DNA from 2 places in the Pacificibacter sp. AS14 genome. Region 2 is predicted to be linked to the other one. Evidence: riboswitches for the same ligand, from Rfam matches in the RefSeq annotation. Region 2 holds a riboswitch; the other holds the start of a gene.

The links. Region 2 has a riboswitch for FMN ahead of WNY38_RS02045 (6,7-dimethyl-8-ribityllumazine synthase). Riboswitches for the same ligand answer to the same signal wherever they lie in the genome.
Region 1: it holds a riboswitch for FMN, as region 2 does, so the genes downstream of both, WNY38_RS10460 (DMT family transporter) here and WNY38_RS02045 (6,7-dimethyl-8-ribityllumazine synthase) in region 2, are expected to answer to the same signal.

The regions. Positions count from the first base shown of each region.
Region 1 is NZ_JBBMQI010000009.1:47,928-62,895, forward strand. Features, by position in the region: gene guaD (guanine deaminase) at 1-758, shown strand, start outside; gene WNY38_RS10410 (CAP domain-containing protein) at 785-1,279, opposite strand; gene WNY38_RS10415 (8-oxoguanine deaminase) at 1,323-2,666, opposite strand; gene WNY38_RS10420 (inositol monophosphatase family protein) at 2,727-3,533, opposite strand; gene WNY38_RS10425 (helix-turn-helix transcriptional regulator) at 3,801-4,175, opposite strand; gene WNY38_RS10430 (NADPH:quinone oxidoreductase family protein) at 4,516-5,490, shown strand; gene WNY38_RS10435 (LysR family transcriptional regulator) at 5,502-6,383, opposite strand; gene WNY38_RS10440 (DUF1127 domain-containing protein) at 6,505-6,717, shown strand; gene WNY38_RS10445 (Bax inhibitor-1/YccA family protein) at 6,934-7,707, shown strand; gene WNY38_RS10450 (GNAT family N-acetyltransferase) at 7,783-8,358, opposite strand; gene rpmG (50S ribosomal protein L33) at 8,489-8,656, opposite strand; FMN riboswitch at 8,899-9,067, shown strand; gene WNY38_RS10460 (DMT family transporter) at 9,153-10,073, shown strand; gene WNY38_RS10465 (DUF533 domain-containing protein) at 10,175-10,885, opposite strand; gene WNY38_RS10470 (YHYH protein) at 11,081-12,043, shown strand; RNA gene rnpB (RNase P RNA component class A) at 12,586-12,993, opposite strand; gene WNY38_RS10480 (N-acetylmuramoyl-L-alanine amidase) at 13,006-13,632, opposite strand; gene WNY38_RS10485 (hypothetical protein) at 13,711-14,430, opposite strand; gene gatA (Asp-tRNA(Asn)/Glu-tRNA(Gln) amidotransferase subunit GatA) at 14,468-14,968, opposite strand, start outside.
Region 2 is NZ_JBBMQI010000001.1:409,512-424,479, forward strand. Features, by position in the region: gene WNY38_RS02020 (beta-ketoacyl-[acyl-carrier-protein] synthase family protein) at 1-749, opposite strand, end outside; gene WNY38_RS02025 (acyl carrier protein) at 746-1,012, opposite strand; gene lpxD (UDP-3-O-(3-hydroxymyristoyl)glucosamine N-acyltransferase) at 1,112-2,182, opposite strand; gene WNY38_RS02035 (L,D-transpeptidase family protein) at 2,367-4,016, opposite strand; gene WNY38_RS02040 (DUF882 domain-containing protein) at 4,585-5,154, shown strand; gene WNY38_RS02045 (6,7-dimethyl-8-ribityllumazine synthase) at 5,245-5,715, opposite strand; FMN riboswitch at 5,804-5,940, opposite strand; gene pgi (glucose-6-phosphate isomerase) at 6,075-7,691, opposite strand; gene pgl (6-phosphogluconolactonase) at 7,790-8,461, opposite strand; gene zwf (glucose-6-phosphate dehydrogenase) at 8,458-9,912, opposite strand; gene WNY38_RS02065 (radical SAM protein) at 10,209-11,168, shown strand; gene WNY38_RS02070 (HNH endonuclease) at 11,171-11,755, opposite strand; gene WNY38_RS02075 (dienelactone hydrolase family protein) at 12,337-13,002, opposite strand; gene WNY38_RS02080 (DNA-3-methyladenine glycosylase 2 family protein) at 13,002-13,625, opposite strand; gene WNY38_RS02085 (cobalt-precorrin-6A reductase) at 13,622-14,353, opposite strand; gene WNY38_RS02090 (cobalt-precorrin-5B (C(1))-methyltransferase) at 14,368-14,968, opposite strand, start outside.

The sequences.
Region 1 (14,968 bases), on a different contig from region 2:
ATCAGTCCAAAGCGCTGATTGCGCGCTGGCACCAAAAAGGCCGCGCCACCTATGCGATCACGCCACGGTTTGCGCCGACCTCTACGCCAGAGCAATTAGAGGCGCTTGGGGCGTTATGGGCTGAAAACCCCAGTTGTTTGATGCAAACCCATTTGAGCGAACAGACAGACGAGATCGCTTGGGTCAAATCACTGTACCCCGAGGCGCGGGACTATTTGGACACTTACGAGAAATTCGGTTTGATCGGCAAAGGCGCCTTGTTTGGTCACGCAATTTACCTAGAGCCACGCGAGATAGCGCGTCTGCAAGAGACCGGCAGCTCTTTGATCCATTGCCCGACGTCCAACACCTTTATCGGCTCAGGCCTGTTTGACATGGCTGCACGCAAAGCTGACGGTCTGCGTGTGGGTTTGGCCACGGACACAGGCGGCGGGTCCAGTTTTTCGATGCTACGTACAATGGCGGCAAGTTATGAAATCGGCCAGCTGCGCGGCGCGGCTTTGCACCCTGCTCAATTGCTTTGGCTCGCCACGCGTGGATCATCTGAAGCGCTGCATTTAGAGCACCAGATCGGCAGCATCGCAATGGGGCTTGAAGCGGATTTGACGGTGATCGATTTGACCTCGACCCCCGCCATCGCTCAGCGCGCGGGGCGTTCCACCGATATTTGGGAAGCCATTTTTCCGACCATCATGATGGGCGATGATCGGGCTATCGTGGAAACTTATGTGATGGGGCGTCCTATGCGCCCCACCTAAAGGTTTAAGCCTTTTATGATAACGGGTTAGCAGCGACTGCCAAACACCGTCACATAACGCGCCCCTTCACCAATTCCGATTCCGATTTCGTCAAATCTGCGATTCAAGATATTATCGCGATGGCCTTTGGACGTCATCCAGCCTTGCACAGCAGCATGGACTGATGGGTACCCAATTGAGAGGTTTTCCCCAACAATACAATAATTATACCCCACCCGCCGCGTACGATCAGCAGCTGTGCCGCCATCAGAGCCGGTGTGTGAAAAAATGCCAGTGCGCATCATGTCATCGACATGCGCGCGCGCTGCACGCGTCAACAGGCCGTTGTAAACCAGAGGCTGTAATCCATTGCGGGCGCGTTCAGCGTTTACCGCGGACAATATTTCGCCCTCGGCCGCAACAGAGGTGTTCACACCGCTGGTTTGCACAGGGGCTGGTTGCGTAAATCCTGCGCCCGTTTGGCTTTGGCAGGCGGTCAAGGCAAGTGCAGCGCACAGGCCCGTGAGTGGTGCTTTCAACATTGATTTGGTTCCTCGTAAATTTATCAACTGCGCCTTAGGGTCTTTAAGCATCCATCAGCCCGCGCACCAAGTTAGATTGTTGCTGCAATACGCGCGCCATATCAAGGGTCGTCAGCCAGCCATCTTTGACAACAGGCTTGCCTTCGACGAACAGGTGTTTGACCTGCGTGGGCCCCGCCAGCAACAAAGCGGCCGGATCCCAACTTCCTGAAGATTCGATATCTGACACGTCCCAAATCGCAATATCAGCACGCATGCCCACTGCTATTTGGCCAACGTCGTCGCGCCCTAAAACCTGCGCACCGCCTCGCGTCGCAATTTCTAAAGCCTCACGCGGGCTCATTTTGTCAGCGCCATTCATCACCCGTTGCAACAGCATGGCTTGGCGCGCCTCAGACACAAGATTGCTGGCATCATTTGAGGCAGATCCATCAACGCCAAGCCCGACAGGCACGCCTGCGTCACGCATCGCACGCACAGGGGCAATCCCAGACCCCAGCCTACAATTGGAACAGGGGCAATGCGCCACGCCTGTGCCCGTTTGCGCAAATAACTCAATTTCTGAAACATCCAGCTTAACGCAATGCGCATGCCACACGTCTGATCCTGTCCAGCCCAAGTCCTGTGCGTATTGGCCCGGGCGACACCCGAATTTTTCTAACGAATAGGCGACATCTTCGTCGTTTTCCGCCAGATGCGTGTGCATCATCACGCCCTTGTCGCGTGCCAAAATCGCCGCATCGCGCATCAAGCTTTGGCTAACCGAGAACGGCGAGCACGGCGCCACGCCAACGCGGATCATCGCACCCGGATTTGGGTCATGAAAGGCATCAATCACCCGCAGGCTATCGTTCAAAATGTCTGCTTCGCGCTCGACCAAGCTGTCAGGGGGCAAGCCACCGTCGCTTTCACCAATACTCATCGCGCCGCGCATGGCGTGCAAGCGCAAGCCGACTTGATTGGCCGCATCGATAGTGTCCTCAAGACGCGACCCGTTGGGGTAAAGATAGAGGTGGTCCGAGGTAAGAGAGCAGCCAGAAAAAGCCAATTCTGCCAAACCAATCATAGCCGATACGCGGATGTGATCTGGGGTAAATTTTGCCCATATAGGATAAAGCTTTTGCAGCCAGCCAAACAGCAACGCGTTTTGCGCGTCAGGAACGGCCCGCGTCAGTGTTTGAAACAGATGGTGGTGCGTATTGACCAAACCTGGCGTGACAACACAGCCGCGCCCATCAACGATTTGTGCGTCATCATCATACAGCAACGTTCCGACAGCTTCGATCACGCCATCGCGCACCAAAACATCGCCGCCCTTTATCTCTCGGCGCGCGTCGTCCATCGTGACAAGAATATCTGCGCCACGAATGATGAAACATGGATGCATCCACTGTCCTTTCCAATCGCCTCAGTCTAGCTGCCGCACTCACAAAACCAAGTTTTGAGGCTACGCGTCTTTCAACAGCTCCAAGACTTCGGCCAACAAAGTCTCTGATCCCGCGGCAACAACACGCCCGCCGTTCTGCGCCGTTTTTCCTTGCCAGTCCGTGACCACGCCCCCGGCGGCCTCAATCACGCCGATTGGTCCCAAGATATCGTAAGGTTGCAAACCGGCCTCGATCACGAGATCAATCTGCCCCGCCGCCAAAAGCGCATAGGCATAGCAATCCATCCCGTACCGCGTCAGTTTGCACATATTCGCAACGCACTCAAAGCCCTTACGGTCCTCAGGCGTGCCAACTTCTGGAAATGTGGTAAAAATTATAGCATCACTCAAAGCAACATCTTGTCGTGCAGCAAGTGGTTTGACCCCATGCGGCCCTGTAAGCTCACAGACACCGAAGCCGCCAAAAAAACGTTCCCCAATGTATGGTTGATCAATCACGCCAAGATGCACGCCGGCATCATCGCGGCAGGCAATCAAAACGCCCCAAGTCGGCGTGCCAGAAATAAAACCGCGCGTCCCATCGATTGGGTCCAAAACCCATGTCAGACCAGATGTCCCCTCTTTGGGGCCGAACTCTTCGCCATGGATGGCATCATCGGGGCGCATCTCGCTGATAATTTTGCGCATGGCCTCTTCGGCACCGCGATCTGCCACCGTGACAGGATCAAAGCCAGCCTCAAGTTTCGACTGCGTGCCAAGCGATGTACCGCGAAAATACTGCAATGTAATGGCACGGGCAGCATCTGCTGCGGCATGCGCGGTTTCGATAAGGCTTTCTTGCTGCTCTGCGCCAATTTTTAACTGCATCATACCGAGAACACATCCTTTTGTGTTTTGATCTGCGCGGCGCAAACTGTCTGATGCGGCGTAAAACCTCAAAGGCGATCGCGCGCGTGCCTATACCTTGCGGTAAACATTCGGATGTCACGCGTCAAGATGCAAGGCTAAGCCCCTAAAAAGTGATAAAACACTGGGTCTAAAATGTGCGAAGGTCCCGGAGCCATGTAAGGCATCGGGACCATTGCAAGAAATCGAAGTGATCGAACGGTCACGCTCCGAAAAGCACCACTTACATCATGCTACGTCGGATAAAACCCGAGCCAATTCGAACAAACGACGGCGTTGGTTTTCTGGAATAGAATAGTAAGACCGTACCAGTTCAAGCGCCTCTTTGTCCGCAAGGATATCTGCGGGAACAGCCCCTGCCGCAGGCAAATCACCAGTTTCAGATGCATCTACGCCATCAAAGAAGAAGGCAACAGGTACACCCAAGGCTTCGGAAATATCCCAAAGACGGGACGCCGACACTCGATTCATACCAGTTTCATATTTTTGAATCTGCTGAAATTTAATACCCACCTTTTCGGCGAGCTGTTGTTGCGTCATTCCGACCATCCAACGACGATGTCGAACGCGCTTTCCTACATGTACATCCACCGGATGTTTCATATTTACCGCTCCTTGATGAGACACACAGAGTAACCTATGCGTGTGTAACAGAATTCCTCCGACTCGGGATATTCCTCAACCTGTCTTTTTGGATAGGATATGAGGACTGAAAACTAACCATTTGATAAAAAAGTATATTTAGTATTTTTTCCTTAAACTTTACTGATATTCATTTGTGCTAAAATCGATTTTCTGACTAAACCTCAGCGCGAACACCTAAAAATTTTGCATTTTGCGAATACATTCGATCAAAAAACGACCAACCCTACTTAAGGAACAAAGTTCCAAATGCGTCAATTCGGCTGATTCATTTCTCGCAGACTTAAGGTACCCTTTTGCCATGTCAGAATTTATCACCGCTTTTCAAGTCGCCGACTTCGACGCCAGTCCAAAACTGATAAAAGTTGAAGCCCCCCTCGCCAAAGCGCATGACGTCCTCATCGATGTTCGTGCATGCGGTTTGAATTTTGCCGATCTTTTGATGAGCTCCGGTAAATATCAAGACACACCCGCTACGCCTTTTACCTTAGGAATGGAATTCGCTGGCGATATTGTCGCTTTAGGTTCTGATGTACCGAGCCATCTTGCAATTGGAATGCGCGTGGCGGCCTACGTCGGGCAAGGCGGACTTGCAGATACAGCCATCGCCTCTGCTCAACGGTGCATCCCACTTCCCGAGTCTCTTTCTTATAACGACGCCGCGGCTTTGCAGATTACTTACGGCACCTCACACATGGCGCTTATGTATAAAGCCCGATTGCAACCCGGAGAACGTCTTATTGTCACTGGCGCCGCAGGGGGCGTTGGCTTGACCGCCGTCGAGCTTGGGAAATTAATCGGAGCCGAAGTGATCGCCATCGCACGTGGGGCTGCAAAACTTGAGATCGCGCGCGCAGCTGGCGCAGACCATCTGATCGATGCTGATGATCCAGACCTACGTGACAAGATCAAAGCGCTGGGTGGTGCCGATGTGGTCTATGATGCCGTTGGCGGCGACCTGTTTGAGGCATGTTTCCGAGCAACCAACCCTGATGGACGTATTGTATTGATTGGCTTTGCGGGGGGAAATCTGCCGAACGTGAAACCCAATCATATGCTTGTCAAAAACATCACCTTGATTGGGTTTTACTGGGGCGCTTATTTTGATTTTGCGCCCAAAGTCGTCGCAGAGTCTCTGGATCAGTTATTTGGCTGGGCTGCTGCCGGAAAAATCACCCCACATATTTCGCACCGCTTGCCTTTGGCTCAAACAGCCGAAGGCCTTGCCTTGCTGGCCGAACGTCAAGCGACCGGAAAGGTCATTATTAACCCTTAGCCCTCGTCGCCTTATTGCGCTGCGATACCGCGTGTGGCGAGTCGCATCTCAAACGATCCGCGCAATAAATCGCTAAGCGCATTGAAGGCTTGACCGCGCGCCATATCCGTACTGTACAGATTAACCTGTTTGCTTTGCAGTTCAGGCAAAGCTCCGCCGTGCTGAACGGTCTCTGATTGCGGCGGCGTAGAGCCGACAAGCATTGCATGCACAGCCAAATCGGCCGAGACAGATGCCTCAATCGTACGCGATTGATCACTCTCGATCGCCATCTGCCATGGAATACCTGCGTCATCCAACGCCTTTTGCACACCTTTGCGGAACAAGCATTTATGCTCAAACGCCAAGCGCAACGGCCTTTGACGCCACGCAGACCCATTGACCGCCCCGACCCATACCAGTGGAAGTTCAGCCAAGGTTTCTCCGCCAGCATCCAAGGTGTCTTCGGTGGTCAAAATTAAATCAGCCTCGCCTTTTGCCAACATCTCTTTCAGCTTCAAAGTGAAAGACGACACAAGATGCACCCGCATCCTTGGAAAAGCGTGATTGAATTGCTGCAACACTTGTGGAATCGAAGGGTAAACAATGTCATGCGGCACACCAAGAGTGATCTCACCTTCAAACTCTTGCGCTGTCAGACGCCCGAACACCTCATCGTTCAAATCAAGCATCCGGCGTGCATAAGACAACAGTTGCTCCCCATTTGCGGTCAAGGCGATGGTGCGTGCAGAGCGATCCAGCAGTTTAAGGTCTAGGCTTTCTTCTAGTCGTTTGAGCTGCATCGACACAGCAGACTGTGTGAGGTTCAGAAACCCTGCAGCACGAGTGACACCCCCGCAATCAGCGACAGCCACAAAAGACCGCAAAGCTGTCATATCCAAATTTCGCGCCATATCAAACTCCGTGATGCATTGACCAACAATCATTCATTTTACTTATCATAGATGATCGACGAAACATATCAATATGAATGATACATAAGCAGCAAAACATCACAAATAGGAAGGTAAACCCATGCTTACATTGACGCTCCAGCGGACACCTCGCACCAAGTCCCCAAAATCCTTATTGGCTCGTTTCATCCAAGCGCGCGCAGTGGCGCGTCAACGCACAGCATTGGCAGACCTTGATGACAGCATGTTGTCAGACATCGGCATCACACGCGCCCAAGCCGAACAGGAATCTGCCCGCCCCACTTGGGACGCGCCGCAACACTGGATGAAATAAACCACGATACATCTTACCAATATCGCCTGATTGGAATCATTGTCCCCGAACCATCAGCGATACAGACCGCGCCCCGTTCAAAGGCGCGGTCTTTTTACGTTTTCACGCCTAGATGCTGCGCTTAAGCCTTGAAAAGATGCGGCATCACACCAATATTGGTATGGAAACCAAGCAGTCGGCTTGGAACAACGTTTTAAATCGCACAGGAGACAGTTAATGGCTGACTACAGAACGATTGATGCAGGCATTGGCGCCCGCTCATCCGCCCATATCGATGCGGGTCTTCGCACCCACATGAACAAAGTTTACGGAACGATGTCCGTTGGTCTTTTGATTACGGCATTGGCCGCTTGGGCTATCGCCAATTTGGCTGTGACCTCAACGCCAACAGAATTGATGTTCCGCGAAGGTCAGTACCTCACTGGTTTGGGTCAGGCGCTTTACACGTCCCCTCTTAAATGGGTTGTGATGTTCGCACCACTCGGCATGGTATTTGCCTTTGGCGCGGCCGTGAATCGCTTGTCCGCCGCTGGCGCGCAAACGTTCTTTTACGCTTTCGCAGCCTTGATGGGCGTTTCCATCAGCTCGATCTTCTTGGTCTACACAGGCGTGTCCATCACACAGACATTCCTTGTGACATCTATTTCCTTCGCAGGCTTGTCTATCTTTGGGTACACAACCAAGAAAGACCTGTCCGGCATGGGCACATTCTTGATGATGGGTTTGATCGGTTTGATCGTGGCCTCCATCGCGAATATTTTCTTGGGCTCTGGCATGTTGAGCTTTGCGATTTCAGTCATCGGCGTTTTGATCTTTGCGGGCCTCACAGCTTTTGACACGCAAAAAATCAAGAACGACTATATCGCACATGCACATGCAATGGACTCAACATGGCTTGCTAAATCAGCAATCATGGGCGCGCTGAAGCTCTACCTCGACTTCATCAACATGTTCATGTTCTTGCTGAACCTTCTCGGCAACCGCAACTAAAGACGCCCCATTAGATATGAAAAGGCCGGTCTTAGGACCGGCCTTTTTTTGTGCGCACTCGACATATTTGACATATCAATTCAACGTGCGGCGCATCTGAATGGCAGGCAGATACAATCCGGGCTCAAGCGTCAATTCGACCTCTCCGGTCGCATCGAACCCTTTGGCTTTGTAAAAGTCCTCGGCGGCCAATGTGGACAGGCAGAACATGTTCTCTACGCCCTGTGTCTGTGCATGAGCCAAAGCGTGATCGACAATCAAAGAGCCAACGCCGGAGCGGATCGCATGCGGCACCACCGCAACGCGGCGCATATGCCCGTTGCTTGCGGGACCAATTCCGCCAAACGGCGTCGCCTGAGACCACCCGCCTGCCCCCAAAAGCACACCGCCAGCATCGGCGACAAAATAACTGCCGCCAGAGAGTAAGCTTGGCGCGGTGCGCATCAAACGCGGCAAGGCGCGTGCAAGAATGTCATCATGATAGACGGGACGCATCAACGCGCCATAGCTGGCAGCGATCAAACCATCGATGGCCAAGGCATCGGCAGGTGTAGCTGTACGAACGATAAAAGGCGGCAGAACCCTAAGGGGTTCGCTAGACTGGCTAGGACTGTCGCCCTCAATAGAGGGACTCTCTTGTAATAAACACATATCGGGATCTCCTGTGTCACGCTTGCGTGTCGTGATTTGGGGAAGTCCGCGAGAGCAATCTTAAACAAAGAAAAACCGCGCGAACCTTTGGGGTTTGCGCGGCTTTTGCATTTTGTCGTTCAAATCAGGCTTACTTGATTTTGCCTTCTTTGTACTCAACATGCTTGCGCACAACCGGGTCGTACTTTTTCATGACCATTTTCTCGGTCATGGTACGTGCGTTTTTCTTGGTCACATAAAAGTGGCCCGTGTCTGCTGTCGAGTTCAGACGGATTTTGATTGTGGTTGGCTTAGCCATTTTTATGTCTCCAGTCTTACGTACAACGGGTCAGTCGGGCACTTGCGCGTGACACCCCGTGGAATCCTTGAAGCCTGCCTTTTAAAGTGTTGCGCCCTCGAGTCAATGGGGTCCCAACAAAAAAAACAAGCGTGGCCGTTATGGCCAAACAAACATTGCACGTCATGGATGCCCCACAGCGTACAATGCATTGCTCTTGGCGCCTCTATGACATAGATTTTAAAGCGCGACCATAGGGGTCGCAACGTTCTCAGGGCGGGGTGCAATTCCCCACCGGCGGTAAGGTCAAATCTGGGTTACCAGAGCCGACCAAGCCCGCGAGCGCCAAGGGTTGTTTCACCAACTTTTGGGTCAGCAGATCCGGTGTAATTCCGGAGCCGACGGTCATAGTCCGGATGAAAGAGAGCGGGAAACGGGGGTAAAGTGCCTTTTTAGGGGCGCTATACGCCCAGTTGTCCTGTTTGCCTTGAGTTATGCGCAAATGAAAGGACACCGCATGACTCGCCAAAAACAAAGAAGAATAGCCGCCGCAAGCGCGCGCCTTACCCCGCCGCAATTGGGGGCCGCTTTGATGGTCCTTGCCGGTATTTTATTCGCAATAATAAACTTGTTGGGCCAATTTGGCACAATGATTCAGGGAATCGCTCCGACCCGTCTGGCCTTTTGGCAATATTTCATCGCTTTTTTAATTTCGATGCCATGGGTGATCCGTCACGGCATCAAAGCCATGCGCACTGGCGCATTCATGCTGCATTTCATGCGCGTGATCGCCTCGGCCATTGGAGTGCAACTTTGGATCACAGGGCTTGCCCATGTGCCGATTTGGCAGGCCATTGCCTTGATCATGCTGTCGCCGTTTTTCGTCACCCTTGGGGCTGGAGTGTTCTTGGGCGAAAAAACCACGCTGGAACGCTGGGGCGCGGTGACCGCGGGCTTCATCGGTGGCATGATTATTTTGGCACCTTGGGCGGAAGAATTTTCACCCTATGCGCTCTATCCCGTGGGCGCAGCTGTGTTTTGGGCCCTGACATCCCTGTTGACCAAATACATGACCGCGACGGAAAGCGCTGAGAGCCTCACTGTTTATCTGTTGCTGCTGCTGACACCCATCAATTTGGCGCTGGCGCTGAGTGGTGATACGGGCATGAGCAACCTTGCGCTCGGGTTTGACATTGCGGGACTTGTGATTCTGGTGGCAGGGCTTTTGACCGCCCTTGCCCAATACGCAATCGCCAAAGCCTATAGCGTTGCGGATGCGGCCTACTTGCAGCCATTTGATCATCTCAAACTGCCCCTTAATGTGGGCTTTGGCATCTTGGCCTTTGGCTTTGTACCGCCTGGATCGATGTGGCTTGGATCTGCGTTGATCGTAGGGGCATCGGCCTATCTGCTGCGCCAAGAATCGCAACGCGCGTAATTGACGCAACAGATAGGCGAAAAGACTGCAAACGAAAGGGCGACCCTGCACGCAAGATCGCCCTTTTTTGATGTTTAATGTGATGTTTCGATATGCGTGATTTACAGCGCCGGCTTGCCCATCGATTGATGAATGCCGGCCTGCGTGACGGCATCGATCTGCAAGGCTGCCGCCAAAGCGTTCAAGAATGTCTTTTCCGCATCCGTATCGACAGAAATCGCCATCAAGGCCGCCGAATAGACTTTGCTCTTGGTGTCCTCGGTCGCGTCCTTAGCCAAAGCCAAAGGATCAACGGGGGCATCCAATTCGGCTTGCACAAAATCGATCTCGTCTTGCGAGGCATCCGTGAGGTGATCCAAAATCTTGGTCCGCTCTTCTGCGTCGATCTCGCCATCTGATTTCGCAGCCATAATCATAGCGCGAATCATCAGCTTGGCGTTTTCTTCTGCGGCTTCACCCAAGGTCGTTCCTTGAGTTACAGCGCCAAACATATCGGACAAGCCGCCCGCACCAGCAGTCGCAGCGCTCCCCATGGCCGCAAACAATGATCCAAGGCCCGCTTCAGTCGCCTCAGAGGCATCGGCGGCCTGACCACCAAAAGTGCCCATCATTTTCTTGATCGCATCGGCACCACCTGGGACGCCAAATTTTTCAGCCATTTGGCCCATCTGGTCGGCCATGCCACCGTCATCGCCAGCTTTGCGCAGCGCGTCACGCACGCCGTCCATACCGCCCATGTCTTTGACTTTCGTAACGCCTTTTGCGGCCACAAATCCGACGGCCAATGTGGCCAATGTTTTAACAAAGCTCATGGGGCTTCCTTTATAAATGTTTCGCCATTGAGATGAATATGGGGGCGAACCCGTAAAACTCCAAGCATTCTAAAGTCTAAGGGGGAACGATTGGCGAAATGGCCCCCTAAATTTCGCGACAGAATTTTAAGGGATGCGCGTATAGGTTTATATAACAGCATGCGGCTTACCCCCTGCCCTTTGATTGGAAAAAAGATGCCTCACCTTTTCAGAACGTCCCTAATCACCTCAATCGCCCTTTGCGCAGCATCGGCGGCCTCTGCCAACGAGGATCATTGTGCCACGGTAGCAGCCTCGGTGGCCGAAGCTGGCTTTGGCGCCAGTGTGACGGTGACTTGCGATGATGCCCACGCGTTCATCACATCAGACACCTATCCTGATCACGACGTGATGACGGGGATTGTTGGCTCCAATGAACAGGTGCCCGTGCCCGCAGAATACGCAGCCCCTATCATTTTGTTTCCAACCATGGGCAGCACGCCAATCACGCGTGACGCAGCTCTTGGCGTCGCGGTCAACGGAGTGCCTATCTATGACTACACAGCAGGCGGCGAAATGTCTCAAGCCGACCTTGCCCACCACCAAGCGCAGCACGACACCTTGCAGACCCAACAACTTGATGTCTGTGGTGGCCATGCAGGGCGCGGCGATGATTACCATTACCACGCCAAGCCAACCTGCATGATCGACCAGATGGAAAATGCTGGCGATGACGCGATCATTGGTTGGGCATTTGACGGCTTTCCGATTTATGGCGACAACAACCCAGATGGCACAGAAGTCGCCGAGGGCGATCTTGATATCTGCAACGGGCAAAGCGATGACACTTTTGGCTATCGCTATCACACCTCTGCCGAGGCACCTTACATCGTGCAGTGTTTGATGGGTGAAGTGCCTGAACTTGACCAACTGCCACGGGTGCGCCCGCTTGATATGGCCACAGGTGGTGGCGTGGAAGCAGGTCGCCCACCGCAAGGCGGCGTCGACAATCTTGTGTTCACGCAAGACGCAGATGGCGCACGCAGCATGGATTACACCTATAAAGGCGAAGAATATTACATCCGCTACGCGCCCTCAGACAAAGACGGCTGCTATGACTTCACCACAAAAACCGTCACCAACAACGGCGAAGTGCAATCCAGCGAACTTTGCCGCTGATACGATTGCTTTGATGAAGCCTACTGAGGCCCCTATCCAAAGGGTGGCCTCAGTAGTGTGGTGTGGGATATGACCGCGCCGATAAGACTAAGGCGCAGTGTTATCTGACAACATCCCGCAACACCTTGGTGCATTGCACACATCTTGGATCTTCCATGCACAGTGGCATTTGCCATGCGCCCTGCCCCTTTTTGCGTCCATGCGGTCATAAGCACTCGATAGCTTGTGAATTTGGTACATAGCGACGTGAAGGCTTTGAAAACCCTGTCGACATGCCCAAATCCCTAGGAACGGATGCCCACAAAGTTTCCGCCTAGCCTTGCATCAGCTCTGCCTTGCATCAGCTCTATGGTTTTCTGAGGTCCATCCAAGCCGCGCAGCCAATCCGCACGGGCTTAAAAAAGACAGAACAGAACACCGCTTCACTTGCATGTGCCGGATTAGGACATACCGAAAATACAAATAATCATAACAAGACGCTTGTTTGGACGGCGCTCATTGAGTGTTTCAAAATCATAGTCTCACTCACATCAAATCCAAAAGTGCACGGATGGCCTATAAGCCGGATTTTGTCTGGGGTTGCCCCCTCGATGACCATTCCTCTAGGCGCATTGTTACCAATACGCTCAAGCTGCCAACCCGGGTCCTCGGGCTTGAACGACCCTGTGAGCGGTATGCGTAAACGCACATCAGACCTCACGTAAGACCCCTATTTGGCATTGCTCCCAGTGGGGCTTGCCGTGCCGCTTGCGTTGCCGCTTGCGCGGTGAGCTCTTACCTCACCGTTTCACCCTTACCTCCGATTTAGAAGGCGGTCTGTTCTCTGTGGCGCTATCCCTAGGGTTACCCCCGCCGGGCGTTACCCGGCACTGTTGTTCAATGGAGTCCGGACTTTCCTCGCGTTCCGGTATGCTTGCACACCCAGAACCCGCGGTCATCCAGCCATCCGTGCGATTTGGGACTTAGGCTGTGCGCGGCGCGCGGTCAACGGGAAAGCGCATGGCCAGATCACCCGCCAGAGCCATATCGGTGCCATCAAGGGGGCCAGTGTGACGGGGGCGAAACCGATCACGAAAGGCAGACAGGCGCGCCTCAAGAGGCGTGCCGCAGGCATATCCGAAGGCCGTGAGATCGGACGAAAACGTATTTTCATCGACCTTGCGCGCCCCCAAAACCTCGGGCCAAACACTCAAACCTTGCACCGCCAAGCGCCGCCAATCAAATCTGGGGCCCGGATCGATTTTGCGCTCAGGTGCCATATCGGAATGACCGATGATGCGCTCAGGCTTGATGAAATGGCGGATCTTGATGTCGCGCAAGAGCGCCTCAAGCGCATCCATCTGAGCTGCCGCAAAAGGCACAGAACCACAATTGGCAAGCTCGATCCCGATAGAGCGCGAATTGATGTCTGTGACATCGCCCCATTGCCCAGCACCCGCATGCCACGCGCGCTTTTCCTCATCGACCATGCGGACAATGCTTCCGTCAGCATCGATCAAATAATGGGCTGAGACTTCAAACTCGGGATCACACAACCGTGCGACAGCCGCGGCCCCTGTCGCCATCGCAGTGTAATGCAGAAGGATGATATCGGGCACCGCCCCACCCTTGCGTTCACCAAAGTTAGGCGAAGCTTGGGAATGGCAGGACAGTGCAGTCATGCGAGATTAATTGCGACCAGCGGCCAAACGGAAAGGATGCGGATCCCAAGAACAGGCAAATCCATCGCCATCAGGATCCATACCTTTGACATTGCGCTCTGGTCCGCCACCCGCCAAAAATGCATCCTGCGCCAAGTCAGGTGATGAGTATTTCGCACAATTGCGCTGCGCACGGACCTCGGCCCCAAGGGTCAAACGCGAATAGATAGGCTGGCCAACTGAGTTGGTTGTCGACAGCGCGAATTCAACCAAAGACGAGCCTGAGCCCGAAGGACGGCTTGGCAAATCTGTTGGTGCAACTGTTTGATACTGCTCGCGGTTTGCCGCAACGCGCGCGGCGTCTTGTGCGATGGAGCGCTCTGATGCCACAGCGTCAAAATCATTTTCCGCCGAAATGCCCACCACATTTTCAACACCAGCCGAAATTGGCGCAGATGTAAATTGACCCGTCGGATCAGCTGGCGCGCCCACGTTGGTGGGGCTTTGACCAATCGCGGCCAAGGCCTCATCAGCGATATCTGCTGTCGACGCCGTCACGGGTTCACCAGCGATCGGCTGCAAACCGTTCACGGAGCGCCCTTCACCAGCAGCGATCAGTTCAGCTTCGCGACGAGCCTGATATTCAGCATAGGTTCCAAAACCAACGCCAGCGCCACTGTCCGGCACAGGCGAATCACAGGCGGCCAAAACAGCCAAAGACATCACAGCAAAAGCGGCACGACGCATCACGCATCCCCCGAGAAAATTAAAGTTATCAAAAGAGTTACCACCATTTGTTTGGCTTGGAAACAAAGCCCGCCGATTGTTCAAGGCTATGAGCAATATTCAGCAGATCGCCTTCTTCCCATGGACGTCCGATCAGTTGCAGACCGAGCGGCAAGCCAGTCGAAGACAGACCTACTGGCACTGACACACCAGGCAACCCCGCCAAGTTAAGTGTCACGGTGAACACATCGTTGAGATACATCTCGACAGGGTCCGCTTTGGACACTTCGCCAATGCCAAAAGCTGCAGAGGGCGTGGTTGGCGCCAAAATCGCGTCAACGCCAGCGGCAAACACCTGTTCGAAATCGCGTTTGATCAAGGTACGCACTTTGCGCGCACGGTTGTAGTAAGCGTCGTAGAAGCCCGCGGACAGCACATAAGTGCCGACCATGATGCGGCGCTGCACTTCGCGGCCAAAGCCTTCGGCGCGGGTTTTCTCATACATGTCGTCGATGCCGTCACCTTCGCCGATTTTCGCGCGGTGACCGTAACGCACACC
Region 2 (14,968 bases):
ACCTCGCACAAGATCTCAGCGCCTCGCGCTTTTGCGTGCTCATACTCTTCGAACACGAACACCGCAGCCCCCTCGCCCTGCACCATACCATTGCGATTGAGGCTGAAAGGCCGACAGGCGTCTTTCGACATAACCCGCAGACCTTCCCAAGCTTTGACACCACCAAAGCACAGCATGGATTCTGAGCCCCCCGTGACCATCGCTGTCGCCATGCCACAACGCACCATGTTAAAGGCTTGCCCCATGGCATGATTGGACGACGCACAGGCCGTTGCAACAGTGAAACTTGGGCCCTTAAGATTGTATTCCATCGACACATGCGAACACGACGCGTTGTTCATCAATTTTGGCACCACGAACGGATGAACACGGTTTTTACCCTCTTCGTAAACCATGCGGTAATTGTCGTCTTGGGTGTTCAAGCCTCCGCCAGAAGTACCAAAAATTACACCTGATTTGGCTGCGAGATCACCGATAAATTCCAAACCCGATTGCTCGATCGCCTCTTTTGCAGCCGCCAAAGCAAACTGCGTGAACCTATCATACAAAGCGATTTGTTGGCGATTAAAGCGTTGCTCTGTGGTCCAACCGTGAATTTGGCCACCAATTTTGATCGACAGTCTGTCCACATCCCGAAATTTTAGTTCAGAAATACCGCAACGGCCTTCACGCATTGCCTCCAACGTTGACGGCACATCGAGCCCCAATGCGTTGACCGTGCCCGCCCCCGTTATGACGACGCGTTTCATGACGATTGCTCGGCAATAAGTCCCTGAACCGCTTTCACAATGGCCGCCACCGAAGTGATATCGAAATCCGATTGGTCAGGCTCATTCGCGTTATACGGCACTGAAATATCAAAGGTTTCCTCGATAGCAAAAATGCATTCCACAAGACCAAGGCTGTCGATGCCAAGGTCGTCGAGGCTTTGGTTATCACGCACGTCACTGGGTTCTAGAACGGCTTGCTCAGCGATGATTGCGATTATCTGTGTTCTGATCTCGTCAGACATTTTTTGTCTCCATCTTTCGCGGTCATCATAGGATCTAAACCGAAACTTTTGGCTGTAAAACAGAAAAATATGACAGCAAGGTGTCAAAAAAACACGAGCCTAGGTGCCCTTTTTAGACGCGAGGTCTTTGAGCAAACGTGGCAAGCGTCGCAAGGATTTATACATATCGATATGCGTTTGCATCGCGACCGCAGGATAGCCCATCATAGCCTTTCCCTTGGGGACATTCGACAACACACCAGAGCCAGCGCCAATAATCGCGCCGGACCCGATGGTGATATTATCGGCGGCCCCAGCTTGGCCGCCCATGACGCAAAAATCCCCCAAGACGGTTGAGCCCGCGATACCAACTTGCCCGCATAGCAAACAATGCTGCCCGACAATCACGTTGTGACCGATGTGCACTTGGTTATCGAGCTTACTGCCCGATCCGATTTGGGTGGCCCGAATGGTGCCTTGGTCAATCGTAACATTGGCGCCAATTTCAACATCATCGCCGATGATAACACCGCCGATAGAGGCAATGCGCAGCCAGCTTTGGCCTTTGGCCTCGACATTGGCCCCAAGGCTTTCACGCGCTTGCTCTACAGCGGATATTTCTTGCGTAACAAAGGAAAACCCGTCTGCGCCAATCACCGCACCGGGTTGAATAAAGATGCGCGCGCCGATTTGCGCACATGCGCCAATTCGCACACCCGCATGAATGACAGCATCTGCGCCGATGTGAACGTCTGTGCCGACAGTCACCTGCGGCGCAATCTGACAGCGATCACCGATGACAGCACCAGCGCCGATGACAACCAGTGGACCAATTGAAACGTCGTCGCCAAGTGTCACTGAAGGGTCGATGACGGCACTGGGGTGAACACCTTTCGCAAGCCCAAGACCCGCATCAAAGCTTGCGGTGATCCCTGCCATTGCCAAACGTCCGCGGCGCACCAAAATAGCAGCCTCCAACCCGAAAGACTGCCAATCGGCGCCCTCCCAAATAACCGCGGCACGCGCAGCACCTGTGGTCAAGGCTGGTGCAAACTTAGGGTCCATCGCCAAAGCAATGTGGCCTGCATCAGCTGTTTTAGGTTCACCGGCAGAGGTCACAACCAATGCGCCATTGCCTTCAAATGGCGCGCCAATGCGCTTTGCTAAGTCTGAAATCGTGATGCCAGTCATGATGAAACCTTTGAAAATACCTGAGTTACTTTGACATAATGCCTCAAGGCCAACATGGAAAGGACCGAGGCAAAACATGGCCCCAAGTTTTGTCAAAGATCCAATTCAAAAAACTATTAAGGGCGCCCCGCAGGACGCCCTTGAACGAGTATAAAAACATAAACGAGTATAAAAAAACTTTCGTTTAGCTGCCAACAGCGCGCAACTGAACGCCTTGTTTTTGCAAAGCAGACCAAATTTTCGCGTCACGTCCGTAAACGTCACGACGGTATTCCATGCCACCTTTCGCAACCGTTACAGCCGTGCGGTAAACAATATGCACAGGCACCTGCTCTTCCAATGCCACAACAGATTCAACGCCAGATTTTAAACGTGACTGGAACAGACCCACGGGATCGTTAGACTGTTTTGCAAGCAATGCGTAAGCAAAATCAAACGGATCTTTCAAACGCACACACCCGTGTGAGAACGCGCGGGACTCGCGTGAAAACAGGCTTTTTGCAGGCGTGTCGTGCAGGTAGATATTGTACTTGTTTGGGAACATGAATTTCACCAATCCCAAGGCATTGCCGTCTGACGGTGGCTGCTTCAGATTAAACGGAAAGGTTCTTTCTGTGTAGGAATTGAAATCCACATTTGCACGGTCCACTGTACGACCACGAGAATCCACCAGACGAAGATGACCAGCTGCCCCTGGGTTCTTTTTCATCAATGGAAGATATTCACGAACCGCAATAGAGCGCGGCACATTCCATGTTGGGTTGATCACCATGTGTTCCATAACGTCTGAAAACTCAGGCGTACGACGGTTGGAATCATTGGCACCAACAACTGAACGCGTTTCAAATGTGACACTGTCGTTATCGATGATCTTGGCCGAAAAATCTGTGACATTCACCCAAACGTGACGTGTGCCACGTTCGATATTCATCCAGCGTTCACGCTCAAGAGCCACGTGAACAGACGCAAGGCGTTGCGCAGGCTCAATATTAAGCTCTTTCAATGTTCCCACGCCAGCAACACCATCCGCTGACAATCCATGACGTTGTTGGAACAATTGAACAGCTTTTTGAATACTCGCGTCATAGACTGTACTCGCGTTGCGATTAAGGTATCCCATCGCAATCAACCGATCGCGCAATGCCACTACGTTGCCGTTGGACTGACCTGGCTCAAGTTTATTGCCGCCAACCTGCGGACCCCAGCCGCCATTGCCGAGGGTTTTTTCAAGCACGCGCTTTTCTTTTAGCAACCGTGTATATTCAGGTGATTTTGGCATCAGGCTTTTCAAAAATGCTGCCGGCGTTGACTTGGCAAAGCTGTCCATAAGCGACACACCGTCACGATACGGCACTTGACGCACGATACCACTGTCAATACGCGATGGCACCAATTGGCCTGTCTGCATGTCTCTCGCGTAGTCCAAGAACAAAGTCGCCATGGCCACCTCGGCGCGGCCTAAATCGCGTTCTGATTTTATAGACCGCATATTGGCTTTCAACAGGCTTGTGTCATACGGTGCGATACCGTGATCCGGCGCGCCATCTAGTGCGCGCAACAATGCCTGACGCCGACTGCGAGCGCGACTGGAATTATCGGCAAATATAGGCTTGTAGCCTGTCGCACGATAATATTCCGACAGGTCTTTGGATTTTGATGCCGCTTCTGCAATCGATTGCATCATTGCAGTGACTTGCTGAGCGGAGACCCGATCAGGGGCCGCCGAAATGAAGGCCATCGAGAGAATGGCGATGAAACCGAACCGTAAGCTTTGTGACGCGGCAGACGTCAATCGCGCAGCATACGAAATGCGCGGCACCAAAGAGAGAAACATAATAATCCTCAAAAAAGACAGTAAACTAGCGTCTAAACTACATAGTTTTGGGTGCGAGCGTGAGGGGAAAACTGGTCAGAAATGCCCCTTGTGATACTCAAAGCACACATTTTATCGTGATCGATTTCCCGCACGATTCCCCTTGATTTTCCCTTTAAAGGCTGAGTGAGAAGTTGAATTTGCGGGTCTTTTGCGCTCGAATACGTTCTATATGCGCAAATTTTTGCCTACTTTTCGGCCATTTAGTGCCTCTCTATAAAGGGATGCTTGGAGGGCGATTCACTTTGTGCCATAACACTGACAGTAGCATCATTGACTTTAAGAAATGCAAATCAGCTAGGCCAAATAAAGAAATTGGCAAGGTTTTGGTTAGCGAAGCTTTTATCTGGTGTAACTTTGGTTTCGTTTTGAGTGAGCCTTGAAACAACGCCGCGACGCTGTGAGTCTCCGATTTGGGGGTGATCTAGGTCAATGTTGACGGCTGTGAATGAGTTAGAATGTCGTAAAAACGGCACATAGGAATGTACCGCGTTGAGGCGGGAATGATAAGAACGGGACGCTTGAGATCATGACGACAAACAAGTCCAGCGCAATCACACGGCGCACGCTTTTGCGAAGTTTTGCAGCAGTCACCCTTTCCGCCGCTCCAGTTTATGCCAACGCGGCGGGGTTCTTGCGCGGTTCAGGCGACATCCGTAGACTTCGTATGTATTCAGGCCGTACAGGTGAAAGCATCGATACAATTTACTGGGTCGAAGGCGAGTACATCAACGAAGCTCTCAAGGAAGTCACTTATTTCTTCCGCGACTGGCGCAACAATAAAGTGAAATCAATCGACGCTCGCACAATTGATATCATGGCTGCCGCGCATGGGTTGATGGACGTGAATGAGCCTTACATGCTGCTCTCCGGCTATCGCTCTCCTGAAACCAATAACATGCTGCGCTCTCGCTCAAGCGGGGTAGCCAAGAACTCCCTCCACATGAAAGGCGAAGCCGCTGATTTGCGCCTGAAATCTCGCTCCGTAAGCCAAATGGCCTCTGCCGCCAAAAACTGTTCTGCGGGTGGTGTTGGAACCTATCGTGGTTCAAACTTTGTGCATATGGATTGTGGTCCTATCCGCACTTGGAACGGCTAAACGACGTTTTTAATCATTGAGCATCAAAAACGAAAGCCGCCCCAAAGGGCGGCTCATTTGTTTTCACAATGTATCATCAACTGATACGATTTACGCCGACACAGGTTCAGGCAGTTTGAGCGCGAGAATATCACGCACTGCATTTGCGGCCTCTGCACCCTTTTTCACAAAATGTTCTGTGTAGAACTTGATGTGGTCTTCAGTGGAATGGAAATGGTGCGGCGTCAATGACACCGAAAACATTGGTACTTCTGTTTCCAGCTGCGCCTGCATCAAGCCAGAGACAACAGCGTCAGCGACGAAGTCATGGCGATAAATACCGCCATCAACGACTAAGGCCGCGACAACAATCGCATCATACTTACCTGTTTTGGCCAAGCGCTTTGCCAAAAGAGGCGCTTCAAACGCACCAGGGACATCATAAACATCAGTGGTAGCACTTGGCGCATGCGCAGTCATTTGTGCGACAAAGCCAACATGGGCTTGATCCACAATATCCGCATGCCAGCGGGCGCGAATAAACGCTATGCGAGGAGAAGAAGTTTCGAAGTTTGAAGTCATATCAGTCATTTTGGAACCCTTGAGTTTACACTGTTAGGTCCCAGAGCTCGAAGGAACACGAACGACGAGCCAAAGCCCCCTGCCCGCATTCCATTCTCTACCATCCGGACTTTAACCGTCGGTTCTGGAATTTCACCAGATCTGCTGACCCAAGCATTTTTAAGTGCGAGGCGCTCGCGGACTATAACCGCCGGTGGGGAATTACACCCCGCCCTGAGAACTGATTTGAATTTAGGGCTGCTCAAGAAAAAGGTCAAGGGCAACGCAGTGGATAGCACAGCCCTTTGATCGCGACTTATTGGCATAGAAAAGGCCCGCGAAGTTTCCCCGCGAGCCCAATCAAAATCATAATGAATAGCTTAGACTTTAAGAAACTTTACAAGGCTCTGCGTTGATCCATCTTTGTCAGCACTTGATTCAGTTCCAGCCAACACAGGCTGCAATGCGACGGCAAGCTCTTTGCCAAGTTCAACGCCCCATTGATCAAAAGAATTAATCCCCAAGATCACGCCTTCGACAAAGACACGATGTTCATAGAGCGCAACGATTTGCCCCAAAACGAAAGGCGTTAGGCGTTCATAAGCCAATGTTGTTGTCGGACGATTGCCCGGGAATACGCGGTGACGAGCTTGGCGTTCAAGTTCAGCGCCCTCAAACCCTTTGGCACTCATGATGTCACGCGCCTCACTCAACGAGCGCCCACGCAACAGCGCTTCGGATTGCGCCAAGCAATTAGACACAAGCAATTCATGTTGGTGCTCAAGACCTGCTTCATGACCGTATTTAGCGACCATGAATTCGCAAGGCACAACGCGGGTGCCTTGATGTATCAGCTGGTAAAACGCGTGTTGGCCATTTGTGCCTGGCTCACCCCAAACTACAGGACCGGAATTGAATGTCAGATCTTCTCCATCCATCGACACCCGTTTGCCGTTACTTTCCATTTCCAATTGCTGCAAATAAGCGGGCAGCCGCACAAGACGTTGTTCATAAGGAAGAACCGCGCGCGTCGCATGACCGCAGACTTGGTTGTGCCAAATGCCTGTCAAAGCCAAGAGCGCTGGCAGGTTTTCAGCCCAAGGTGCTGTCCGGAAATGTGTGTCCATCGCTTGCGCGCCACGCAGGAAATCCGCGAAATGTTGCGGACCGATAGCTAGCATCAAGGGCAGACCAATCGGGCCCCAGACGGAATAGCGCCCGCCAACCCAATCCTCGAACCCAAACACAAGGTCAGGATCGATGCCAAAGGCCGCGGTTTTGTCACGTGCCGTTGAGAGCGCTGCAAAGTGGCGTGAAATGCCTTCTTCGCCGACACGTTCAACAAGCCAATCTCGTGCGGTTTGGGCGTTGGTCATAGTCTCGATCGTCGTAAATGTTTTGGAGGCGACAATAACGAGTGTCGTCAAGGGGTTGAGCCCCTTGAGAACGTCATAGATATGCGCGCCATCGACGTTTGAAACGAAGTGACACTGCGGTCCATTGGCATAAGGTCGAAGCGCTTCATAAGCCATCACAGGGCCAAGATCAGATCCACCGATCCCGATGTTGACGATATTCTCAAACGGCGCATTCGAGGATGACGTAATGTCCCCGCGGCGCACGCGATCTGCAAAATCGTCCATGCGCGCCAAAACATGCCGCACACCTTTCATAATGCCAGTGCCATCAACTATGATGTCATCGCCATCCAAATTGCGCAAAGCCGTGTGTAAAACAGCGCGCCCTTCGGTGTCGTTGATTTTCTCACCCGAGAACATTGCCTCGCGTTTGCCTGCGACGTCTGCTTGTTCGAGCAGATCAATCAAGCTGGCCTTTTGCGCTGCATCGATATTGGTTTTCGAGTAGTCAAACAAAAGCCCGTCGGCTTCGACAGAAAACGACTGGGCCCGCGCGGCATCACTGGCAAACAGATCCAGAATGTGACGATCAGCGGCGGCAGCGTTTAATGCTTTCAATCCGGAAAAATCAACGGACATGGTATCTCCTATCAGGGTGTGACCCCGTTTTAGTCTAAAACAGTTTATGTGTCCCTAATGGGATCAAAGCGTCATCAGCGTCGCATAGACCGCCTGTTTTACGGCGCCCAATGCACAGTGGCACCGCGTAGAAACGCAGCAATCGGCGCGTCGAACGGCTGTAACTTACGTGCTTTTTCCAAGACATCGCGCTTTTCGTCCCCCGTGATCAAAATATGGGTCGACACAGCCGTTTTCAAAGCGCGTGCAGACAATGTGATCCGAGGTTCTGGTGCGCCGGGTGCGCGCATGGCAAGCAATGTCGGCGCTTTATCAGATAAGCCCAGTTCAAGCTGATCTGCACCGGGGAACAAGCTGGCCGTGTGCATATCAAGACCCATGCCAAGCACCAAAACATCAAGTGGTAAAGCTGCATCCACGGCAGACATCAAGCCATCCAAGCCCTCTTCCGGCGTTGGGACATCTGTATGCAATGGGATCAAATTGGCGCCAGAGGCATGCCCTGAGATCAAGCGGCGCTTGAGCAAGGCCGTGTTCGAACGATCAGAGGTTTCGGGCACCCAGCGCTCGTCATTGAGCAAGATATCAACGCGATCCCACGCCAAATGGACACCTGACAAAGTGTCAAAAATCGGCCCCGGCGTGGTGCCGCCAGGGACACACAAAGACGCGCGATCGGAATGATCCAGCGCCGAAGTCAATTCACCTGCGATGATATCAGCCAAACCAAGCATCAAAGCATCGCGGTCAACATAATCGACAAAGTTCATTCTTTGATCTCCCGCCACGTGCGGTTTTCACGTTTCAGCATCAGTGCAGCGTCCTCAGGTCCGGCAGAACCGACGTCATAGAGCTTTGGCACATCGTTGCGCGCTTTCCATCCATTGATCAACGGATCGGTCCATGCCCAAGCTGCCTCGACTTCATCGCCGCGCATAAACAGGGTTTGGTTGCCACGGATCACGTCCATGATCAGACGCTCGTAGGCGTCTGGAATATCCGCGTCGGCATCGTCTAAAGCCTCGGCGAAAGACATATCAAGCGGCACATCGATCAAACGCATGCCACCAGGGCCTGGTTCTTTGATCGTCACTTGCAATGTCATGCCCTCGTTGGGCTGCAAACGAATGCGCAACACATTGGCGTGGGTGCCAGCTTCTTCGCCAAAAATTGAATGCGGGGTCTCTTTGAACACCACAGCAATTTCAGAGGCGCGCGCTTTGAGTTTCTTGCCGGTACGAATGTAAATCGGCGTGTTGGCCCACCGCCAGTTGGCGATTTGACAACGCAACGCGATATAGCTTTCCGTGCGCGATTTGGGATCGCCCGCATCTTCGCGGTAAGACTGGTCTGTATCCGTCGCGTCATATTGACCGCGCACGATGTGATGTGGCGCGATAGGTTCTAAGGCGCGGATAACTTTAAGCTTTTCATCCCGTACAGCGTCAGGGTCGTATTTGCTTGGCGGTTCCATCGCGATCAAACACAACAGCTGCATCAAGTGGTTCTGCACCATATCGCGCATGGCGCCAGCGCGATCATAATACTCACCGCGTCCGCCCACACCGACGGTTTCAGCCACTGTGATCTGAATGTGGTCGATGTATTGCGCGTTCCACAAAGGTTCAAACAAAATATTGCCAAACCGCACAGCCATAAGGTTTTGCACGGTTTCTTTACCGAGATAGTGATCGATGCGGTAGATCTGTGTCTCGTCGAAATGCGCAGCCAAATCAGCGTTGAGCGCCTTGGCAGTTGGCAAATCACGCCCGAAAGGTTTTTCAACCACGATACGGCTGTCTGCGTCGGAAATACCATTCAGGCGCAAACGCTCTGCGATGGCGCCAAACAGGCTAGGCGCGACAGAGAAATAGAAGGCCTTGACCACGTCATCACGCATCAAAGATTTCAACTCAGGCCAACCGTCCTCACCTTTTGCGTCGATGGTCACGTAATGCAACTGCGCCAAAAACTCTTCGATTTTGAACTCGTCGCAGTCGTTCTTTTCAGAGAACTCATGGATCGCTTCTCGCACAAGGTCACGAAACTCTGGCGTATCAAAGTCAGATCGCGCAGCGCCGATAATGCGCGCCTCGGCGGGCATTTGACCGGAACAAAAACGGCGGTACAAGCCCGGCAAAATTTTGCGGCGGGCCAAATCGCCCGTGCCGCCAAAAATAACCAAGTCGAAGTTTTCGACTGGAATGACGCGTGACACCATGATGTGTCTCCTTTGTGCGTTCAAGCGGCACAGTCTGCGTGAAGCCGCCGTCACCATTGTATTCCAACGCCGTGACAGTTCTTTTTAAAATTGTCGTTAGCGCTAACGCTTACGGTTTAACTTCCCATTTCAGCAAAGTCTAGCATCCGTTTTACCATTCGTCTGCAATCAATTTGGCATACCATTTCACCAATAAAATAAGGCCTGTTCACAATGCCGTTGAATGACCAAAACTTACTTTTCTATAATGTAACAAACGCATACCACAGATAAAACCAGTCACAACGGACGACCCAATGAAAGACTTTGACGCGACCCGCCCAAATTGGCCTCATGGTGAAAAATTCATCGATCCTAAGGTAACTGCTGATGGTGACACCCGCGCAACTGTGTCTTTAAGCAACCCGCAGACGCTGTGGTTCAACACGGGCACTTTGTGCAACATCACTTGCGTTAACTGTTATATCGACAGCTCCCCCACGAATGATGCGCTTGTTTATATTTCTGCTGACGAAGTGCGTGGCTATTTGGATGAATTGGACACCTTAGACTGGTCCTTGCGCGAGATCGCCTTTACCGGCGGCGAACCTTTCATGAATCCGCAAATGATCGACATCACGCGCGCTGCTTTGGAACGCGGCTATGAGGTGCTGATCCTATCAAACGCTATGGTCCCAATGCAGCGCCCCTCCATGAAAGCAGGGCTGTTAGCGTTGAGTGCTGAATTTCCCGATAAACTGACTTTGCGGGTATCGCTCGATCATTGGTCTGAAGAAAACCATGACGAAATGCGCGGCAAAGGCAGCTTTTCTAGAACTTTGGACGGCATGGATTGGTTGCGAGACAACGATTTCACCATGGCCGTCGCGGCGCGCTCGTTGTGGGATGAAACAGATACCGAAGCGCGCACTGGTTTTGCCAAACTTTTCCAAACACGCGACTATAAGATCGACGCGCAAGACCCTGCAATGACTGTAATTTTTCCCGAAATGGATGCTTCAATTGAAGTGCCTGAAATTACGACAGCGTGCTGGAGCATTTTGAACAAATCCCCCGACAGCGTGATGTGTTCAAGCTCGCGCATGGTTGTGAAACGCAAAGGCGAAAAACCGTCTGTCGCCGCTTGCACACTCTTGCCCTATGACCGTCAATTCGATCTGGGTGCGACCTTGAAAGAGGCTGAAAAAGACGTGGCCTTAAACCACCCACATTGTGCGAAATTCTGTGTGCTGGGCGGCGCGTCTTGTTCGGCGTAAGCCTAGGCTTCCAGTTCTGAATCCCAATACAAAAAGTCGATCCAACTGTCGTGCAAATGGTTTGGCGGGAACTTGCGTCCGACATTGCGCAACTGCTCGCATTCCGGCGCGCGCGGCGTTTTACGCAGCTTCATACCTATTTGGCGCAAAGATTTCGACCCTTTGCGCAAATTGCAACGCTGACAGGCTGCGACCACGTTTTCCCAAGATGTGATGCCGCCCTTTGCCCGCGGGATCACGTGATCAAAGGTCAGATTGCCCATAGATCCGCAGTACTGACAGCAAAATTCGTCCCGTAAAAACAAATTAAAGCGCGTGAAGGCCACGCGCTTTTGAGGTTTGACATAATCTTTAAGGACGACAACAGACGGTATCTTGATTTCATGTCTGGGACTGCGCACCACTTGGTCGTATTCAGCGACGATCTCAACGCGATCAAGCCATACAGCCTTGATTGCCTCCTGCCATGGCCATAAAGACAAAGGGTAATAGGATAAGGGGCGATAATCGGCATTGAGCACCAAAGCAGGATGCGCCTTGCGAATATTCGGTTCTCTGACAAAATCGGTTCGAAAATCACTGTCCATTTGCACTTCCAATCGCACCTCTTTCAACGAGCCGAGGCACGGGCGTCTGCGGTCAAACGCGCGTCCTAGACATGTCCCACTATATATCGGGGGTTAATACTGACAAGACCCCTGTATATATGATCGGCATGGGCTGAATAATAAGACGCATGTGATGACGTCAGTGTGACAGATTGCACAAAAAAAGATCGTATGGAAATCCATACGATCTTTGATTTGGCGCGGTGCAATCAACAATAGACACACCCGATATTTCAAACGAACGTCAAGCTGTTCGCAGCTGAAACCCTAGCGACGCTTGTCTTCGACGCGGACGCGAATTTTGCGTGGCTGCGGTTGAGGAAAATACGCGACGCCAGCAATCAACAAAACAAATGCGGCACTCAAAGTAATAATCATATCCATGGGACTCTCCTCCAACTGGTTCTTAACAAAAGGGTAACAATATGGCGCAAATCGTCAAGTGGTTCTGTCAGTATTTGGCCAAAAACATAAAATTAGAGTAAATAACGTAAGGGAACTTGAAAGCACGTGGCTTTTTTATGTCGAAGCAAGCGCAAATCCCTCACCGAACGTTGCGTTTATTCGTAGCCAAGGCGCTCACGCAAGAACGCCAAAGCGACTGAAAGCCCTTCAGGATCGATTCCATGCGCAGTCCCTTCCATCGAATGTGCATAAACCTTCTCGAACCCTGCAGCTTCCAAAGCTTGCACTGCATCCGGCATAGACTGCGGCGGCACGACGTTGTCTTCATCGCCATGGGCCAGTAAAACAGGCATTTTCACGCGCAATTCGTCTTCAAGCATCTCAGGTTCAAGCAAACGCCCTGAAAAGCCAACAACACCTGCGACCGCATCTTCGCGGCGCGGCGCCACATGCAGCGCCATCATAGTCCCTTGGGAAAAGCCAACGATGGCCATTTGGGCAGGCTCAAGATCAAGATCGACAAGAAGATCATCCAAATAGGCATTCAATTCGTGCGACGCGCGCTCCAAGCCGACCCGCGATTCCTCTTCTGATGATCCATCAATCCAAGGAATGGGAAACCACTGAAACCCACCAGGCGCGCCAGCACAAAGCTCAGGTGCATCAGGGGAATAAAAAATCGTGTCCGGCATATGTTCAGCCATAGGATCTGCCAGACCCAAAAGGTCCGCACCATTGGCCCCATAGCCGTGTAAAAACACCACAACCGAGTGGGCCGAGCCGGATTGGCTTTCTTTCATTTTATGATCGAGCACAGACATCAACGTATTCCTTCTCGGGTTTTCTCAACATGGTAATAGGCCCATAAAAGCCGCGCTGCAACAGACCTATAGGGGGCCCAGTCTGCGGCCATGGCGCGCATCTGTTTCTCGTTCGGGCGCGCGTCGAGTTCAAACAGCATTTTTGCCGCTTCTTGCAGGGCCAAATCATTGGCGGCAAAGACGTCAGCGTGCCCAAGCGAAAACTTGGCGTAAATCTCGGCCGTCCAGCGCCCGATGCCTTTGACCTCAGTCAAAACAGCAATCACCTCGTTGGTTGAGGCCGCACGCAGAGCTTCAAAGTCGATTTTTGCCTCTGCTAAAGCTTTAACATATTTCATTTTAGGGCGCGACAATCCGCAAGCGCGCAGGTCTTCATCCGAGGCGCTGCTCACGGCTGCTTCCGTGTGCAACTGAGCATCCACAACCCGCTTCCAAATGGCCTTGGCTGAGGCGACAGAAACCTGTTGAGAGACAATCGCGGACATCAATTCTTCAAAGCCATCTTTGCGCAGCCGCAAAGGTAGCTGCCCAGTTAGACCATAAGCTTTGGTGAACTGCGGGTACTTTGTCGCCAAGATTGCGGCGTCTGCATCCACATCCGCCTGACAGGTGATGCGCCTCATGCGAATTGCTCGGCCCATTCCAGCGCGTCGCAAATCTGTTCACGCCGCTCGATTCCCGCAGGCGCTTCGGGCCGCGTCATCATCGCCACCTGAAGGCCCAAAGCCCGTGCGGCGGCCAGTTTGGTTTTGCCACCTGCCCCGCCTGCGTTTTTCACCACAAGCCAATCGGGTTTGAGCCGTTCAAATATCTCGCGTTCATGTGCTTCTGAAAACGGTGGGCGCCCGATGATCCATTCACCATTTTGATAAGGAAACGGCACAGTTGGCGGATCAATCACGCGACACATCAGATGACGGTCAGCAAAAGCCCCGTAGTGATCAAGGCTTTGACGCCCCGTCGCGACAAACACCCGCGCGCCTTTAGGGATCAACCGATCCAAGTCGGCAAAAGTATCTGCGCGATGCCATGCGTCCCCTGTGCGTGAAATCCATTGTGCACGCTCAAAACGCAAATACGGCAGGGCGCGGTCTTGGCAAATCTGCGCCGTGCGGGCGGTGATTTTATCGGCAAACGGATGTGTGGCGTCGATCACGGCCGTGATGTTTTCGCCGATCAAAAAGGCCTCGAATGCTTCTGCGCCGCCAAACCCACCGATGCGCGTTGGCACGCCAAGATCCATCGGGTTGCGTGTCGCCCCCGCCAAGGATGCGACGCAAGCAATGCCAGCGTCTTTCAGGTAGCCCGCCAAGTTGCGCGCCTCTGCGGTGCCCGCGAGAAGTAGGATCATAGCTTTTGTCTTTCTTAAGAAGCTGTGGCCAAAATGGCACCTGCGCGGTCAATCACCACGATGTCATACTCTATTGATGTGCCGTCAAAGGCGGTTTTGAACCGCGCATTGACGGTTTTCAATGCTATCTCGGCCACGGTTTTTGCAAAAATAGGCCTTGCAATTTGGCTCGCCTCAAGGGCCGTATTGGCCGAGGCGATCTCAGGCAAATCAAGACGGTCCGCCCAAAACTGCAAATCCACTTGGCCGCGTTTTGAATGCAAATCCATCTCACCTTGGGCGAGCTTTGCGATTTTGCCGATACCGCCGCCAATGGTGACTCGTGGCACAGGATGTTTAACGAGATATTTCAGCATCCCACCAACGAAATCTCCCATGTCGAGCATCGCCGCGTCAGTAAGTCCATGATGCGCCTGAACAACCCGCTCAGACGTGGCCCCAGTGCAACCAGACAAATGCATCAAGCCTTCGGCGCGGGCCACATCAACACCGCGATGAATAGAGGCGATCCAAGCGGCACAGGAAAACGGTCGCACAACGCCCGTGGTGCCCAAAACCGACAACCCGCCCAGAATGCCAAGGCGCGGGTTCCATGTTTTCAGGGCGATTTTATCG